DNA from 4 places in the Stenotrophomonas sp. STEN029 genome. Region 4 is predicted to be linked to each of the others. Evidence: predicted binding sites of a transcription regulator. Region 4 holds the regulator's gene; each other region holds the start of a gene.

Region 1 (4,607 bases), on a different contig from region 4:
CCACACCAGTAGCCAAGCCAGCTGCAGGCCACTGAACCAGCGCAGCCGGCGCCGCACGCCGGCCTGGCGCGGCTGCTGCCATGCCTGCAGGGCCAGCACTTCCAGCTGGTCGATACGTTGCGCCTGCTGTGCCCAGGCGGCCTTGAGTTCGTCGAGTTCCATGAGGTCAGCCTCGCGTGGTGTCGGTGGGAGCGAACTGGCTGCGCAGTTGCTGGCGCAGCCGGTGCAGGCGGGTGGCGGCGTTGCTGGCGCTGATGCCCAGCACCTCGCCGATTTCGCGGTGGCTGCAGTCGTCCAGATGCAGCAACAGCAAGGCGCGATCCAGTGCCGGCAAGCGGTGTATCAGCTGGTTGAGCTGGGCCAGGCTGGCGTTGTCCTCGGCGTTGTCGGCGATGCTGGCCAGGTCATCTTCCAGTGCCACGTCGCTGTGATATTGCCGGCGCAGCTCGCGGCTGCGCAGCTGTGAGATGGCGGTGTTCAAGGCGATGCGGTACAGCCAGGTGCTGAACTGCGCCCGTTGCGGATCAAAGGCAGGGAAGGCGCGCCAGGCCTGGGTGCTGATTTCCTGGATCAGGTCGCTGCGGTCGTCGCGCTGCGCGCAATAGCCACGCGCGACCTTGAGCACGATGCCCTGGTGCTGGGCCAGCAACTGGGCAAAGCGCTGTTGCAGCTCGGCGATGGGGGTGGTCGCGGTGATGTCCATGCCCGGGTGATTCGCACCAGCGCAGCAAATATCACAGCTGTGAGCAGATTGCCGCTCAGGCGGCAGGCAGAACCTGGTTGCGGCCTACGCGCTTGGCCGCATACAAAGCCTGATCGGCGCGCTGCAGAAGGCCCTGCAAGGCTTCGCCGGGCTGGGCCTGGGCGACACCAGCGCTGAAACGCACCTGCACACGCTGTTCTTCATGCAGGAATGGGCGCTGCGCCAGCTGCTGCTGCAGCTGCTGCAGGGTCTCCAACGCTGCAGCGCGGTTGAGGCCGGGCAGCACCAGTACGAATTCGTCGCCGCCGAGGCGGGCGATGCAGTCGCGGCCGCGCAGGCGCTGCTGGGTCACGGCCACCAGATGACGCAGGGCCTGGTCGCCGCCGGCGTGGCCGTGCTGGGCATTGGTCTGGCCGAAGTGGTCCAGGTCGATCATGGCCAGGCTAAGCGGCGTGCTGTGGTCGGCAAGCAGCTCGCCCAGTTGCTGCTCCAGGCCGCGGCGGTTGAGGGCGCCGGTCAGCGGGTCGGTGCGCAGCTGGCTGCCAGCTTCCTCAAGCTCGCGTTCCAGCTGCTGCACGCGCTGCTCGGCGGCCTTGGCTTCGGCGCGGGCATTGGCCAGATGGTCGCGCGCGCGTGCGGCCTGTGCCTGTACCCGGGCGGTGTCCTGCAGCACGTCCTGCAGTAGCTGGGTCAGGTCGGAGATGCTGCGGGTCTGGCGTACGGCAATGGAATAGCTGGCGATGCGATCGTGGAATTCGCCGGTCTCGGTGACCATCCCGTCCACCTGCGTCACGAAGTCCACCATCAGGTCCTTCATCGCCTGCTTGGATTGATCGATGCCTTCGCGCAGCAGCCCTTGCCGGTAGATCACTTCGCGCAGGTCGTTGCGGGTCTGCTCCAGCGAGTTGGCGTCCAGTGGCCCGGCCAGCAGTTGCCGGATCGAGCGGATCTGGCCCTGCAGCCAGCTGTCGCCATCGAGCAGTTCGGAGATGTTCTCCAGCAGCATGTCGAACAGGTTGAGCAGCAGGTCGCGCTGTTCCTGCAGGCTGCTGCTGCGCACGCCAACCTGGTGGCAAAGCTCGCGCAGATGGATGGCCACCGGCTGCAAGGGTTGGCCGCTGCGCCAGGTGCGCAGTTCCTCGCCCATGCGCTGGGCCTGCTGTTCGAGCTCGGGCGACTGCTGCATTAGGCTGGCCAGCACGGCGCCGAGGGTGTCGCGCAGCATGTCGCGCAGCTGTTCGGCCTGGCTGTTGCTGGTTTGGGAGGCTTCCAGTTCGACGGTGCGGATGTACTTGTCGATCAACTGCCGCAGCAGGCGGCCGTAGCGCTCCCAATCCTGTTCGGCGTGTGCGCTGTGCAGGCGCTGGCCCATGTCGCCGAGTTCACCGGGCAGGGTGCACATGCCCTGGGCGAAGGACGCCAACACCGGTTCCGGTGCGTTGGCGCCAATGAAAAGGCGCTGCAGCATCGCCATGCCGCCGCCCCCGTTGGCTACGACCTCGACCGCCGCAGCTGCCTGTGGCGCGGTGCGCCGGGACAGGATGCGGCCCAGCCCGCTGCTGCGGGAAGCGGAGGAGTCGTCGGGGCTGTCGGCCATTGCGCAGGGGTCCGGGCGGGTTGCGGCGGCGCCTGTGCGCAGCCGGAGGTGGTGTCCAAGCCCCATTATCGGCAAGGTAGCAGCCGGCTTGAATGGCAGCCGATCACAGGAGCACATCATGCGGGTATTGCTGGCTGGCGCGACCGGTCTGGTCGGGGGGCAGGTACTGCAGCGCCTGCTGTCCGACCCACGCTGCAGTGGCGTGGTGGCGCCGACCCGGCGCGCGCTGGCGCGCACCGACCCCAGGCTGCTCAATCCGGTGCTGGATTTCGCTGGGTTGGCGGCGGTGGCGCAGGGCTGGCAGGTGGATGCGGTGATCTGTGCACTGGGCTCGACGATGAAGCAGGCCGGTTCGCGTGAGGCCTTCCGGCAGATCGACCATGGCTATCCCTTGGCGATCGCGCAGGCGGTACGGGCCAACGGCTGCGAGGTGTTTGCGCTGAATTCGGCGGCCGGTGCCAATCCGCGTTCGCTGGTGTTCTATAGCCGGGTCAAGGGCGAGCTGGAGCAGGACCTGCGCGCGCTGGGGTTTGCTTCATTGACCTTGGTGCGCCCGGGCCTGATTGGCGGCGAGCGTGCTGAACGGCGAGCCGGCGAGCATCTGGCCAGCGTGGTGCTGGGGGCGCTGGCGCCTGTGCTGCCGCGGGCATGGCGGATCAATCCTGCTGCGCGGATTGCCGATGCGCTGGTGCAGGCGGTATTGGGTCCGCAGCCGGGCGTGCGGGTGGTTGGGTCGGCCGAGTTGGTGTGAATCGTTTGAGCGGCGTTGTTGTAGGAGCGGCGTGAGCCGCGACGCTGGCGATCTGTGAGTGCAACGGCTTCGCGGCTGACGCCGCTCCTACAAACAGCCGCTCCCACAACGTTGTTAAGCCGGCAGCGATTGCCCGCCATCCACTGCCAGCACCTGGCCGGTGATCCAGCGTGCTGCTGGCGAGCACAGGAACACGGCGGTATTGGCCACATCTTCGACATTGCCGAAGCCGCCAAACGGGATCTTGTTGCGGATCTGCTCGTACAGCTCGGGTGCGTTGCTGCGGCGTTGCTCCCACAATCCGCCGGGGAATTCGATCGAGCCCGGTGCCAGTGCGTTGACCCGGATGCGCTCGCGCGCCAGTTCGGTAGCCAGGCTGGTGGTGTAGTAGTTCAATGCCGCCTTGGCAGCGGAGTAGGCCGCTGCGCGCGGCGTCGGCACCGAGGCATTGATCGAGCTGATATTGAGGATGGCGGGCATCGTGCTCAGGCGCAGATACGGCAGGGCACTGCGGTTGGCGCGCACCGCAGCCATCAGGTCGATATCGAAGCCGGCCTGCCAGCTGGCATCGTCATTGCCGTTGCCATAGCCGGAGGCGTTGTTGATGAGGATATCGACGCCACCCAATGCGGCCGCAGCGGCATCGATCCAGTGTTGGATCTGCGCCGGATCGGCGAGGTCACATTGCTGCGTGTGCGCGGCAGCTGCACTGTCGCCCAGCAGCTGTTCGGCAGCTTGCTGCAGTGCTGCGGCACCACGCGCGCAGATGCTCACGTTAGCGCCTTCGCGGGCAAAAGCCCGGGCAATGGCCAAGCCTATGCTCCGGCTGCCACCGGCAACCAGGACACATGCGTTCTGCAGGGAAACGGGGGAATTCATTGCTGCGGTTCCGGTGGGCGGAGACCGTGCATTATCGCTGGGTTGTGGCTTTCGGGCAGAGAACGCGGTGTTCCACGATCACGGCAGGCCGGGCACGTTCAAGGTCGCGAACAAGGTGTTCTGTGCCTTCTTGGCCATCGAGCGCGGTAGCTTGGCAATGAATGTGTCGCCAGTAAGTGCCATGTCACCGCGGAGGATGAAGCCGTTGATCTGGGTATAGCTCTTTACGCTGTACTTGTTGCCGTCCTGGGTGACTTCCATGTACATCGGTGAGGTCAGGATGTTGTTGCCCTTGCGATAGACGCGGGTGCCATCGATGTCTCGGACCAGGCGATAGCCATGCTCGCTTGCCCAGGCGTCGACCTTGGCCAGCACGTTCTCGTCGGAGCTGAAGGTGGTGAGGTCGTGCGGCCTGCCGCTGTTCTTCGCCATCAGCGCAAGAATGTTGACGGCAGCCAAGCCGCCCAGTCCGCCCACGATCATTCCGGTAATCAAACCCATGCTGTTCACTCCTTGATTTGGGTCGGCATTCCAACACATCACAGCGCAGGCTGCCGTGAAAAGAATGTATTACTTCCAGGTATTGGGCGCTGCGCCACGTTCCGGATGTTTCATCTGCACGATGCAGAAGCGATGGCCGGTAGGCGCTTCCATTACCCACCAGCGTTTGATCTTGC
Region 2 (4,607 bases), on a different contig from region 4:
CGGTGAGGCCGAATGCGAAGGTCGCGACCAATGCCGTTCCCAGCATCAAGCGCATTGCAATACTGCGGGTGAGGAAATTAGTGGGCAAAGACATGGGTTACTGCTGGCCTGATAGGTAGGGGGTTTGTCAGTACATCGGCATCTGCAGGCGGAGCTGGAGCGTTTTCTTGCACTGAAATGACGACGCCCCTATTCAGGGGCGTCGTTCATACATGTGTAGCTGGCGATCAGAATTCCTGCCAGTCGCCGTCGTTGTCGACGCGCACTGCCGCATTGCCACGTTGTGCCGGAGCCACCGCGCGCAGGCGACGTGCCGGTGCCGGGGCAGCGGGAGCAAACGCAGTCTTGGCCTGCTGCGGCTGTGCGACAACTGCCTGCACGGCGTCGGTACGGAACACCGCAACCGCCTCACTCAGGTGGTTGGCCTGGTCTTCCATCGAACGTGCGGCGGCGGTGGCTTCTTCCACCAGCGCGGCATTCTGCTGGGTGGTTTCGTCCATCTGCATGACGGTCTGGTTGACCTGGTCGATGCCGGCGCTCTGCTCCTGCGACGCAGCTGAAATCTCAGCCATGATGTCCGTGACGCGCTGCACCGAGGTGACGATTTCGTCCATCGTGGCACCGGCCTGCTGCACCAGTACCGAGCCTTCGCCGACCTTGCCGACGGAGTCGTCGATCAGGCCCTTGATCTCCTTGGCGGCAGCCGCCGAGCGCTGTGCGAGGGTGCGGACTTCCGAGGCGACCACGGCGAAGCCACGGCCCTGCTCACCGGCACGGGCGGCTTCCACCGCAGCGTTCAGCGCCAGGATATTGGTCTGGAAAGCGATGCCATCGATGACGCTGATGATGTCGGCGATCTTCTTCGACGAGGCTTCAATCGCGCTCATCGTGGTGACGACCTGGCCGACAACGTTGCCGCCCTGGCTGGCGACGCCATGTGCGCCGATGGCGAGCTGGTTGGCCTGGCGGGCATGCTCGGCGTTCTGGCGCACGGTGGAGGTCAGTTCCTCCATCGAGGCGGCGGTTTCTTCCAGGTTGGCAGCCTGCTGCTCGGTACGGCGTGACAGGTCGCTGTTGCCGGTGGCGATTTCGGTGGCAGCCAGGTTGATGCTGGAGGCCGCGTGCTGGATGCGGCCGATGATGTCGGTCAGCTGGCTGACCGTGGCGTTGGCGTCGTCACGCATATTGGCGAACACGCCGTGGAAGTCGCCCTGCATCTTCGCGGTCAGATCGCCACGGGCGATGGCCTGCAGCAGCTGCGAGAGCTCGGACAGGTTGCCGTCGGTGGTTTCCATCAACTGGTTGAGGCTGCTGACCATGTCGCGGAAATCGTGCTGGTAGGCATTTGCATCGCCGCGCACGGAGAAATCACCCTGTGCGGCGGCACCGGCCAGACGCTTGATCTCGCTGTTGATCGCCGACAGGCTGGCCTTGACCGCATCCACGGTCTCGGTGATGACGGCCTTCTCGCCGGGCAGGCGTTCGATGTCGACCGACAGATCGCCGTTGGCATAGCGCTTGATGACTTCCAGTGCCGACAGCAGCATCTGGATGTGTGAAGCGACCAGTGCGTTGCTCTCCTTGACCATCACGCCATAGTCGCCCGGGAATGCAGTCTCATCCATGCGGTAGCTGATCATGCCGGTATCGTGCTGGCGCGCCATCTCACGCTGTGCGCCGATCACCGATTGCAGCTGTGCCTGCATGCGCTGCATGGACTGCAGCAGCATGCCGACTTCGTCGCGGCGCGAGGCATCGATACGACGGTCCAGCTTGCCTGCAGCGACATCGTCGGCTACGCGTACGGCCTCTGCCAGCGGCAGCATGATCGCGCGGATGATCGCCCAGCCCAGTGCGGCGGCCAGCAGCAAGGCCAGACCGAGACCGATCACGATGGCGATCAGCGAGCGCTGATGTGCCTGGCGAGATTCGGCGGTCTGCTTGGTCAGCTGCTCCTGGTTGTACTGCGACATCTGCTTGAGCTGGTCGAACAGGGCGCGGCGCAGCTTGCGAGAATCGCCACTGGAGATGGCGTTGGCGGTGACGAAGTCGTCGGCGGCGATCGCGGCGGCAATACGGTCGTGTGCTTCGAAGTAGCCAGCGCGCTGCTGCTTCATGTTTTCGTACATGGCCAGCTCGCTGGCGCTGTAATCGGCCTCGATGTCGTCGTAGGCTTTCTCGGCAGCTTCAATCAGCTTGCGGCTGTCAGCCATGCGCTTGTCGTAGTCGGCCAGCTGTTCCGGGTTGCCCTGGTAGTTGAGCTGGGCCTGCTCGAAGGTGCGGTACTCACCGAGCTGGGCGCGCATTTCGCCAAGCTGCTGGACGGCCGGCATCCAGTTGTTGTTGACCTGCTGTATCTGGGTGTCGGCCACGTTCATCCGCCACAGCGCGAACAGCGCAAGCAGCAGGGTGAGCAGGCTGGTGCTGCAGAACGCAAGCACCAGCTTTCGCGTGATCGACAGATTCTGGAACCACTTCATTGCAGACATCTCCGTAGGCGGGCATAGGGGGCGATCCACAGGTCCGGCGCTCCTGTGGAATGTCGTGCGTTGTGCAGGCCGCGACGGAGGCCCAGGTTGGTTGACAAACCTGATTGCATTGCGATGCGGTATCGGCAACTTTCGGAGCTTCTTGAAGACACTCCGTGGCTGTGATTCAGCCAGCCAAAAGGCGTGCGCCGCCGTATCCAGGCGCGGCGGACGCACGACACAACGCCGCCCGCCCAGATGTCGGGCGAGCGGCGTCAGTTGCGTGCTACGACGTGATCAGGCGGCTTGCTGGGTACGCAGCGAGCGCACAAGGCCGCCGATATCGACGATCAGCGCAACCCGGCCATCGCCGAGGATGGTGGCGCCGGAGACGCCGCTGATACGCCGGTAATTGTTCTCGATGTTCTTGACGACGACCTGTTGCTGGCCGATCAGCTCATCCACTTCCAGCGCGATCTTCTGGCCGTCACCTTCCACCACGACGACCAGCGGTTCGGCTTGTGGATTGTCGGGATAGCCGTAGTACTGGCCCAGCGACAGGATCGGCAGGTATTCGCCGCGGACGCGCAGAACGCGCCCCTCGCCAGCCATGGTGCGGATATCGTCTGGCTGCGGCTGCAGTGCTTCCAGCACGTAGGCCAGCGGCAGGATCAGGGTTTCGCCGGCAACCGATACGGTCATGCCATCGAGGATGGCCAGCGTCAGCGGCAGCCTGATCAGTACGCGGGTGCCGGCACCGGTGCGGCTTTCCAGCTGTACTTCGCCGCCCAATGCCTGGATGTTGCGGCGGACCACGTCCATGCCAACACCACGACCGGACAGGTCGGTGACCGCATCGGCGGTGGAGAAGCCGGGCTGGAAGATCAGATCCCAGACCTGTGCATCGGTGGGGTTGTCGGGCACGCTCAAGCCGCGTTCCAGCGCCTTGGCGAGGATCTTGTCGCGGTTCAGGCCGCGGCCGTCGTCGCTGACTTCAATGACGATGTGGCCGCCCTGATGCGATGCCGCCAGGGTAATCGTGCCGGTTTCGTCCTTGCCAGACTCCCGGCGCACGTCGGGCATTTCCAGGCCGTGGTCGATGGAGTTGCGGACCAGATGCACCAAGGGATCGGCGATCTTTTCGATCAGGCCCTTGTCCAGCTCGGTGCCTTCACCGATGGTGCGCAGGCGGACCTGCTTGCCGAGGCGGCTGGAGAGGTCGCGGACCAGCCGCGGGAAGCGACGGAATACTGCATCCACTGGCAGCATGCGCACGCCGATGACGGCTTCCTGCAGGTCGCGGGTATTGCGTTCGAGCAGATCCAGGCCAGCCAGCAGCTGCTCGGCGTGGGCCGGGTCCAGTCCGCCGGAAACCTGCTTGAGCATGGCCTGGGTGATGACCAGTTCACCGACCAGGTTGATCAGCGCATCGACCTTGTCGACGCTGACCCGGATCGAGCTTTCGGCTTCGTGCTGCTGGCCGCTGGCAGGTGCCTTGACGGCAGCCTCGGCGATGTTGGCGACCGCAGCGACCGGGGCTTCAACTGCAAGGCTGGGCGGTGCAGCCGGACGGATATCCAGCTCGCAGTCATCGACCACCCAGGCGAAGGTGTCTTCGATGCGGCTGCGCGGCACCTTGCCGACCAGGCCCAGGTCCCAGGCCAGGTAGGCTTCCAGCGGATCGAGCTGATCGAAGCTGGGCAGGCGCGCCATGCGCGGTTCCACGTGCAGGGAACCCAGGGTTTCCAGCTCGCGGATGATGCGCAGCGGATCATTGCCGCTCATGAACAGCGACGGCGCCGGGGCGAAGCCAATCTGCCAGGCGTCCGGGGTTTCTTCCTGTTTCACTGCAGCCACGGCAACCGGTGCCGTGCCGGACAGTACGGCCTGCAGACGATCGGTAACCGCCTTGACGGCGGCGGGATCGGCGGCCTGGCCATGTTCGACTTCGCGCAGCAGGGCGCGCAGCACGTCCACCGAACCCAGCATCGCGTCGACCGCGTTGCCTTCCAGTGCGCGCTTGCCGGAGCGCAGCTCATCGAGCAGCGTTTCCAGCACATGCGTCAATGCGGCGATGGCATCGAAGCCAAAGGTGCCGGCACCGCCCTTGATGGAGTGGGCGGCGCGGAACACGGAGTT
Region 3 (4,607 bases), on a different contig from region 4:
GCTGATGCTTACTTTCGGCGTCGTGCTGTTCGTCATGTTGTTGCAGGGCATCGTCGCCTACCGCGGCCTGCATTCGCTGAACAACGTCACCACCGACCTCGCTGAAAACCGTATGCCCAGTCTTCGCACCACCGGTGAGTTGAGCGGCATGGTCAGCGAGTACCGCAACGCGTCCTACCAGAGCCTGGTACGCGCCAGCGATGACGTCAAAGCCGATGCCAAGGCACGTGCCACCGAACTGCGCATGCAGATCGACACCACCATCGCCGCCTATCCGAAGCTGATCGACAGCCCGGAGCAGAAGAAGCTGTTTGATGCCTTTGTCGCCGACTGGGGCAAGGCGGCTGCGTCGTACGACGCCGTGACCGAAATGCTGGCATTGGACCTGCCGGATGACGCCATCGACACCTTTGTTGGCGAAACCCGCAACCTGCACCGCAACGCCTATAACGCCCTGCAGGCACTGGCCGCGAACGACAATACCCGCGCCCAGGCCGCCGCAAAGCAGGCCGAAGATACCTATCGCACCTCCGCCCTGGTCGGCATCATTGCCGTGCTGGTTGGTGGTGCTGCCGGTCTGGCACTGATCTGGCTGTTTGCCCGCTCGCTGGTTGCCACCATCCGTGGTGCCGTGGACGTGGCCAATGAAGTCGCCAGCGGCAAGCTGGATGGCTCGATCGACGTCTCGCGTGCCGACGAAGTTGGCGATCTGCTGCGCGCCATGCAACGCATGCAGCGCGACCTGCGCGAACGCATCGACCGCGACCAGATCATCGCCAGCGAGAACCTGCGCATCCGTACCGCGCTGGACTATTCGTCCACTGGCGTGTTCCTGACCAACAACGACCTCGAGATCGTCTACGCCAACCGCGCCCTGCTCGACAAACTCAGCGAGCACCACGAGGAATTCAGCAGCGCACTGACCGACTTCGACGCCAGCAAGCCACTGGTCGGCCAGCCGGTCACCGTGCTCGAGCACCGTGGCGAGGTTGACGGCAAGGTGATGGAAGGTCTCGAGAAGAACGGCGTATTCAAGCGTGAAATGCGCTTTGGTGAAGCCGAGTTCGCACAGACCATTTCGGTGATCCGTGACGACAACAATGTACCGGTTGGCCACGTTGTCGAATGGCGCGATCGCAGCACCGAGGCCCAGGTCGAGAAGGAAGTGGCGCGCATCATGGAAGCCGCCGCTGCTGGCGACCTCAGCGGCCGCATCGGCACTGCCGACAAGGACGGCTTCTTCCTGCAGCTGGCCGAGCAGATCAACAGCCTGCTGGACGCCAATGCCAGCAGCCTGGAGCAGATCTCCGCACTGTTGTCTGCGCTCTCGCGCGGCGACCTGACCGTGCGCATGCATGGCGAGTACCAAGGCGTGTTCGCCACCATGCGTGACGACGCCAATGCCACCGCCGAACAGCTGACCGGCATCGTTGGTCGCATCAAGCAGTCCTCGGTGTCGATCAACTCGTCCGCCAGCGAAATTGCCGCCGGTAACAACGACCTGTCGCGTCGTACCGAGCAGCAGGCCGCCAACCTGGAAGAAACCGCAGCATCGATGGAGGAGCTGACCTCCACCGTGCGCCAGAACGCAGAATCGGCACGCCAGGCCAACCAGCTCGCCATCGGCGCCGCCTCGGTGGCCTCGCAGGGCGGTGAAGTGGTCAGCCAGGTGGTTACCACCATGACCCAGATCGAACAGTCCTCGCGCAAGATTGCCGAGATCATCTCGGTGATCGACGGCATCGCCTTCCAGACCAATATCCTGGCCTTGAACGCTGCGGTGGAAGCCGCACGTGCCGGCGAACAGGGTCGCGGCTTCGCCGTGGTGGCTTCCGAAGTTCGCACGCTGGCCCAGCGTTCGGCCGGCGCCGCCAAGGAAATCAAGGGCCTGATCGACGACTCCGTCGGCAAGGTCGCCGATGGCTCGGCGCTGGTTCGCAAGGCTGGTACCACCATGGGCGAGATCGTCGCCTCGGTGCAGCGCGTGACCGACATCATGGCTGAGATCTCCGCTGCCTCGCAGGAACAGTCGGCCGGCATCGAGCAGGTCAACCAGACCATCGTGCAGATGGACGAAACCACCCAGCAGAACGCCGCATTGGTCGAAGAAGCCACCGCGTCGGCCCGCTCGATGGAAGAACAGGCCGCACATCTGGCCAACGTGGTATCCGTGTTCCAGCTGGAAGAAGACGCTGCCGTCACCAGCAGCCCGGCTTCCGCGCGTGAACCGGCACCCCGCCCCGCCGTCCAGGCAGCAGCACCGGCACCTCGCCGTCGCGCAGCCGCTGCCCGCACCGCAGTAGCCGAACTGGCCGACTCGGATTGGCAGGAGTTCTAAGCAATACCATCGTTGGCTGTGCTGACAACGCAGCCAAGCCAAGCAATTGAACCACCCGAAATCCGATGCCAGTCTCTGGCATCGGATTTTTTTGTAGGAGCGGCGTAAGCCGCGAAGCTGACATACCGTCGGTTGAGGCACCGCCGACGACTGCAAGCACCACCAGCTTCGCGGCGTACGCCGCTCCTACAACACCGCGACACCGCAAGCCGGTCAGTTTCTTCGCATACGTGAACAGATCGACTGCTTTGGCTTGCCTCCCTCTTCAGGCCACTCAACTCGCGCCCTTCGCGGCCGATAAACCGTTATCCCCTCACGCAGCGCTGATACCGCAAGGTAACCAGCGGATTCGATGACTATCTCCTCGCTCTGGAACAACTACATTTCCAACATCTCCGTCAGGCGCAAGCTGAACCTGCTGACGGCCTTGATCGTGATCGGTGTGATCACGCTGGCGGTCATCGCTGCCCGCATGCAGTACCTGGATCTGTACGAAACCCGCAAGGACGCGCTGCGCGCCCAGGTGGAAATGAGCTACGGCGTTCTCGACCACTACGCCAAGGAAGCGGAAACCGGCGCGATGCCGCTCGCTGACGCACAGAAGTACGCCATGGCCGCGCTGCAGAAGATGCGTTCCGACGCCGACGTCAACTACTTCAACATCTACGACACCAAGTACGTGTTGCTGATGCATCCGTTCCGTGCTGACCTGGTCGGCAAGGACATGAAGGACTTCCGCGGCGAGGACGGCGTCCGCGTCTACTACGACCAGGTCGAAGCCGCACGCAAGGGTGGCGGCTATGTCGCCTACACCTGGGCCAAGCCCGGCAAGGATGGCGTGGTTGGCAAGCTTGCTTATGCAGGCATGTACAAGCCGTGGAACTGGGTGGTATCCAGCGGCGTCTACATGGACGATCTGCAGGGCCAGGCCCTGAAGTTCACCGCAATCATGACGGTGGCTGGTGGTGTGTTGGTGCTGCTGGTACTGGCCTTGAGCTGGATCATCGGCAACCGCATCGTGCTGCCACTGCGCAATGCCACGGCCGTGGCGACCGCCATCGCCAAGGGGCGCATGGACAACCACATCGCTGCCCCCAGCAAGGACGAAACCGGCCAATTGCTCAGCAGCATGTCGCATATGCAGGACCAGCTGCGGGCGGTGATTGGCGCACAGGCCGAGATGGCTCGCCAACATGACGCCGGCATGATCGGCTACCGCATCGACGCCAGCCGCTTCCCCGGCGATTACGGCGTCATGGTTGAAGAGACCAATGTGCTGGTCAGCAACCACATCGACGTCAAGATGCAGGTGATCGCGCTGGCGCAGCGTTATGCGGTCGGTGACCTCAGCCAGGACATGCCGCTGCTGCCCGGCGACAAGCGCGTCATCACCGAAACCATGGCCGCCATCAAGACCAACCTGGCTGCCATCAACAGCGAGATCAAGCGCCTGGGCAGCGCCGCCGCTGCCGGCGACTTCAGCCAGCGCGGCGATGAAGACCGCTTCGAGCACGACTTCCAGGCCATGGTGCGTGCCCTGAACACCATGATGCAGGTCAGCGACGACAATCTGGGCGAAGTATCGCGCCTGCTGCAGGCGCTTGCCGACGGCGACCTCACCGTCAAACTCAGCGGCGACGCTCAGGGCGTCTTCGCCAGCATGCGTGAAGACGCAAACAGCACCGTCTCCCAGCTGGCCGGCATCGTTTCCGGGATCCAGCAGTCTGCCGACAGCATCAATCTGGCCGCCAGCGAGATTGCCACCGGCAATGCCGATCTCTCGCGCCGCACCGAAATGCAAGCCGCCAACCTCGAGGAAACCGCGGCTTCGATGGAGGAACTGACCTCCACCGTCCGCCAGAATGCGGAATCCGCACGCCAGGCAAACCAGCTGGCGATCGGTGCAGCCGGGGTAGCCTCACGCGGCGGGCTGGTGGTGGAAGAAGTGGTCACCACCATGGGTCAGATCCAGCAATCCTCACGTCGCATCGCCGACATCATCAGCGTGATCGACGGCATCGCCTTCCAGACCAATATCCTGGCGCTGAACGCCGCGGTGGAAGCTGCCCGCGCCGGTGAGCAGGGCCGCGGCTTCGCCGTGGTTGCCGCCGAAGTCCGTACCCTCGCCCAACGTTCGGCCGGCGCCGCCAAGGAGATCAAAACCCTGATCGAAGACTCGGTCGAGCGCGTGGACGAAGGTTCGCAGCTGGTGCAGCAGGCCGGCACCACCATGGGCGAGATCGTCACCGCGGTTCAACGCGTCACCGAC
Region 4 (4,607 bases):
TGCAGTTCGTTGAGCAGCGCTTCGAACTCGTCTTCGCTGATCAGGTCGCTGTCACCCGCAGGCGCAGCGACCGCTTGCACGACTGCGACCACGGGGGCGGCGCCAACATCGAACTGTGCGATCAGCGCAGCAGGTGCGTGCTCCGGTTCGGTGCCCGAGGAGACTGCGTCGAGCATGGCCTGCAGCCAATCCAGCGATTGCTGGGCGGCGTCGAAGTGATGCGCCAGCAGTTCGGCTTTGCCGGCCCGTGCCATGCCCAGGGTTTCTTCGGCGGCGTGGCACAGCTCCACCATCGGATGGATCGCCAGAAAACCGGCGCCCCCTTTCAGCGTATGAAAGCCACGGAACACGGCGTTGAGCTGGTCGCTGTCGTGCGGTGCCTGTTCCAGCGTCACCAGCTGCTCGCCGAGGCGATCCAGGATCTCCTGCGCTTCGATGATGAAGTCGGCGGCGATGTCGTCGGCAAAAGCACTCATGCGTTACAGCCCCAGGTCCGAGAGCAGGTCGTCTGCGTCCACCTGCGACACGGCGTGGCGGTCCAGGCCATTGACGGCCGGGCCAGCCAGGCCCTGGTTGCGCGCTTCTTCTTCCGGCGGCGGCAGGCCGAGCGCGCCAAAACCTTCATGCACGCGTCGGACGATGCCGACCACGCGGCGGATGATCTGCCCGGTCAGGTCCTGGTAGCTCTGGGTCAGCGCTACTTCGGTGAGGTTGTGGCGGATGCGCTCGAGGATTTCGCCCTGTTCGGCATTCAGCCCGTCCGCACGCAGGCGCTCGGTCAGCGCGCGGCATTCTTCGGCCAGATCCAGCGTGCGGTGGGTGGCCTGCTCGGTCATCTGCACCACGTGGTCCAGGCGCGCGCAGGCGTCGTCCAGCTCACCGGCTTCGCTGGGCACGCTGGGCAGTTCGCCCAGCGCCTGGCCCAATTCGCGTGCAAGCCTGCCCAGGCCGGACATCATCGGCTGCGTGCGCAGGGCGGCGAGCGCGTCGATTTCCCGACGCCAGCCAGCCTCGTCGCCACTTTCCAATGCTGCCAGTGCGTCCTGCAGGCGCTGCACCAGGGCCGATTTGTCGCTCAATGCTTCCCCGGGCTGGTTCATCAGGCGCTCGCTGCCAGGCGTTCGAAGATCTTGCCGAGCTTCTCTTCCAGGGTCTGCGCGGTGAACGGCTTGATGATGTAGCCGTTCACGCCGCTCTGTGCGGCCTCGATGATCTGCTCGCGCTTGGCCTCGGCGGTAACCATCAGTACCGGCAGGGTCTTGAGCTTGGCATCGTTGCGGATGGCCTTGAGCAGCTCGATGCCGGTCATCACCGGCATGTTCCAGTCGGTGACGACGAAATCGAACGACTGCGTCTGCAGCATCGACAGCGCGGCATGCCCGTCCTCGGCTTCGGCGGTATTGGTGAAGCCCAGATCGCCGAGCAGGTTCTTGACGATGCGGCGCATCGTCGAGAAGTCGTCAACGATCAGGATGCGCATGTTCTTGTTCAAAAGACTTTCCTCTTCATGGTTCTTCGAGCCCGGCGTCGGCCGCCTCGAAAATCTTCAGTCGGCTACGCAGGCGCAGCGTGGCCTGGCCGTGGATCTGACAGACGCGGGATTCGCTCACGCCCAATACCGCGCCGATTTCCTTCAGGTTCAATTCCTGCTCGTAGTACAGCGACAGCACCAGCTGCTCGCGCTCGGGCAACTGGCCGATGGCCTTGCCGAGCTCGGCGCCGAACTGGCTGCGCTCCAAGACCTGTTGCGGGTTGGGGCCGCCGGTGCTGGGGGTGTCCAGCTCGCCCTGGTCTTCGATCCGCGACTCCAGGCTCAAGACCTGGCCACGCGAGGCGTCTTCGACCAGTCGCATGTATTCGGGCAGCGGCAGCTCCATCGCTTCGGCCACTTCACTGGCGCTGGCCGCACGGCCGCTGCTCTGCTCAAGCCGGCGGATGGTGGCAGCGGCATCGCGGGCGCGGCGGTGCACCGAGCGCGGCACCCAGTCGCCACGGCGGATCTCGTCGATCATCGAGCCGCGGATACGGATCGATGCGTAGGTTTCAAACGAAGCGCCCTGTTCGGCGTCATAGCTGCGCGAGGCCTCGATCAGGCCCATCATGCCGGCCTGGATCAGGTCATCGACCTCGACGCTGGCGGGCAGGCGCGCGGCCAGGTGGTGGGCGATGCGGCGTACCAGGTCGGCGTGGCGGGCAATGCAGTCATTGGCCGCGTTGCGCTGGACTTCACGGTATTGGGCGGCTGCATTGTTCATGCCTTCACCTTCTGCTGGATGATGCGTTCCAGGAAGAACTCAACGCCGCCGCGCGGGGCGGTTGGGGCTTGCCAGCGCGCGGTGCGACGGGCGATTTCGTTGATGGCCAGCGAGGCTGGCGCGGAAGGATAGAGCTTGACCACCGGCTGCTGGCGCTGCACCGACAGGCGCAGCCAGTCGTCCTGCGGCACGCAGCCCAGGTAGTTCAGGGAGACATCGATCAGGAACTTCTCGCAGACCCGAACCAGCTTTTCGTACAGGGCGCGGCCTTCATTCGGGTCGCGCACCATGTTGGCGACGACCTGGATGCGGTCCACGCCGCGCTCGCGCGAGAGCACCTTGATCAGCGCGTAGGCATCGGTGATCGAGGCCGGCTCGTCGCAGACCACCACCACGGTGTCCTGGGCGGCCTGGCAGAAGGTCAGTACGCTATCGGTGATGCCGGCGGCGGTGTCGATGATCATCACATCGAGCTCGCGCTCCAGCTCGGAGAACACATTGACCAGGCCAACGTGTTCGGCCGGCTGCAGCTCGGCCATGTGCCGGCGGCCCGAGGCGGCGGGCACGACCAGCACGCCGTTCGGGCCTTCGATGATGACTTCTTCCAGCGTGGCGCGTCCGGCGACCAGGTCGGCCAGGGTGTGCTTGGGCTGCAGGCCCAGCACCACGTCGATGTTGGCCAGGCCCAGGTCGGCGTCGAGCAGCAGGGTACGTTTGCCCATGCCTGCCAGTGCCACGGCCAGATTGGCCGAGACATTGGTTTTACCTACACCACCCTTGCCGCCAGTGACCGCGATGGTGCGTACCGGGCCGGCGGGTTCGTGCCGGGTTGCCGACAGCGGGAAGGTGTTGGTCAGCTTGGCGTACTCACGCGACTGCATTGTTCAACTCCGTGTTGCAGGGCATATCGGCCGCGCGGCGCAAATCTTCAAGGCGGAGTACAAGATTTGCGGCAGAGGCCCGATAAAGGTCTTCCGGGACGTCCTGGCCGTCGGTCACCCAGGTGATCGGCAGGCGGTGATCGGCCGCCACCGACAGGGCAGAACCGAAGCGGCCGGTCTCGTCCAGCTTGGTCAGCACCACGCCCTGCGGGTTGGCGGCGCTGAAGCGGCGCACCACTTCGTCCATGTCCTGGAAGGCGGTATTGGCCGGCAGCACCAGCAGGGTGCGGATCTGGCCGGCGGCGCGCAGCCACTGCAGCTGGGCGGTGAGGGCGCGGTCGCGCTGGCCCAGGCCGGCGGTATCGATCAGCACCAGTTTGTAGTCGGCCAGCTTCTGCAGCAGCTGGTTGAGGTCGGTGCCGCTATTGGCCTCGTGCACGGCGATGCCGAGCTGGCGGCCGAAGCCGTACAGCTGCTCGCGGGCGCCGATGCGCTGGGTATCGGTGGTGACCAGGGCCACGTCGCGGGCGGCATGGGCTTCGGCGAAACGCGAGGCCAGCTTGGCGATGGTGGTGGTCTTGCCGGCACCGGTGGGGCCGACCAGGGCGATCACGCCGCCGGTTTCCATCGGGTCGACCGGGGCGATCGGCAGCTTCTTGGAGATCAGCCCCAGCATCAGCCCGCGGGCGCGGCTGGGGTCGATGTCGGCCGGGATCTGGGTGGCGACGTCGCGGGCCAGGCCGGCGTCGAAACCGTATTCGTCCATCAGGTCCAGCGCATTGGCGCGCACCGCGCTGCCGCGCAGGCGCTCATCGGTGAAGCGGTTCATCTCGCGCTCGATCAGGTGGCGCATGCCGGCCACTTCCTGGCGCAGTTGGCTGAGCTGTTCGTCGTCGCGGGCGATGATCACCGGGCTGGTGGTGATCGGGTTGACCGGGGCGATGCTGGCGACCGCTGCCGGTGCGGCGGTTTCGATGGCGACGGCGACCGGGACTTCAGCCGGTTGCGGGGCTGCAGACGCAGCGATCGGTGTAGCGATCGGCGCGACCTGCTCGATTGCAGGTGCCATCGCGGCGACGGCCAGGACCGGCGCAGCATGAATTGCAGGGATTGCCACGGCGGCGGCCGGTTGCAGCAGGGCCAGCTCCGGCTCCGGCGGATCGATGACAAAGCGTGCGCGCTCGATCGGAGCAGGTGGCTCGATGGTGACGGCAGCGATGGCGTCGGCGAAGCTGGCCTGCTGGGTGACAGCGGGTACGGCCGCCAGCGGCGCGACCGCAGCGGCGCTGCCGGCCGGACGGAACGCAGGCACGATCGGCAGTTCGTCGGCGCTGGCCGGCTGGGTGGCAAACAAGGTCTGCGGGGCTGGCGCGCGGGGAGCGACTGGTTCAACCTCGGCCGACTTGAGCAGGCCGGCGAAGCGGCTGCCCGGTGCCAGCTCGATGCTGTTGTCGATGGAGCGACCGGTGGC

What was found. Region 4 encodes FliA, which starts transcription of late flagellar genes. Its sites were predicted from a motif close to TAAAGTTTNNCNNNCNNNGGCCGATAA; they were not measured.
Region 1: ACVOLI_RS15290 (GGDEF domain-containing protein) is a predicted target of FliA. The motif match lies at 2,366-2,392, and genes of this name have one in related genera.
Region 2: ACVOLI_RS18950 (methyl-accepting chemotaxis protein) is a predicted target of FliA. The motif match lies at 2,609-2,635, and genes of this name have one in related genera.
Region 3: ACVOLI_RS18105 (methyl-accepting chemotaxis protein) is a predicted target of FliA. The motif match lies at 2,613-2,639, and genes of this name have one in related genera.

Annotation. Positions count from the first base shown of each region.
Region 1 is NZ_JBRREC010000074.1:12,485-17,091, forward strand. Features, by position in the region: gene ACVOLI_RS15280 (hypothetical protein) at 1-162, opposite strand, end outside; gene ACVOLI_RS15285 (RNA polymerase sigma factor) at 167-703, opposite strand; gene ACVOLI_RS15290 (GGDEF domain-containing protein) at 759-2,300, opposite strand; gene ACVOLI_RS15295 (NAD-dependent epimerase/dehydratase family protein) at 2,419-3,051, shown strand; gene ACVOLI_RS15300 (SDR family NAD(P)-dependent oxidoreductase) at 3,166-3,930, opposite strand; gene ACVOLI_RS15305 (hypothetical protein) at 4,009-4,431, opposite strand; gene ACVOLI_RS15310 (VOC family protein) at 4,501-4,607, opposite strand, start outside.
Region 2 is NZ_JBRREC010000120.1:6,018-10,624, forward strand. Features, by position in the region: gene ACVOLI_RS18945 (methyl-accepting chemotaxis protein) at 1-94, opposite strand, end outside; gene ACVOLI_RS18950 (methyl-accepting chemotaxis protein) at 228-2,480, opposite strand; gene ACVOLI_RS18955 (chemotaxis protein CheA) at 2,766-4,607, opposite strand, start outside.
Region 3 is NZ_JBRREC010000105.1:11,197-15,803, reverse strand. Features, by position in the region: gene ACVOLI_RS18110 (methyl-accepting chemotaxis protein) at 1-2,338, shown strand, start outside; gene ACVOLI_RS18105 (methyl-accepting chemotaxis protein) at 2,691-4,607, shown strand, end outside.
Region 4 is NZ_JBRREC010000054.1:5,284-9,890, forward strand. Features, by position in the region: gene ACVOLI_RS12615 (chemotaxis protein CheA) at 1-476, opposite strand, end outside; gene ACVOLI_RS12620 (protein phosphatase CheZ) at 480-1,100, opposite strand; gene cheY (chemotaxis response regulator CheY) at 1,100-1,492, opposite strand; gene ACVOLI_RS12630 (RNA polymerase sigma factor FliA) at 1,506-2,255, opposite strand; gene ACVOLI_RS12635 (MinD/ParA family ATP-binding protein) at 2,252-3,136, opposite strand; gene ACVOLI_RS12640 (AAA family ATPase) at 3,123-4,607, opposite strand, start outside.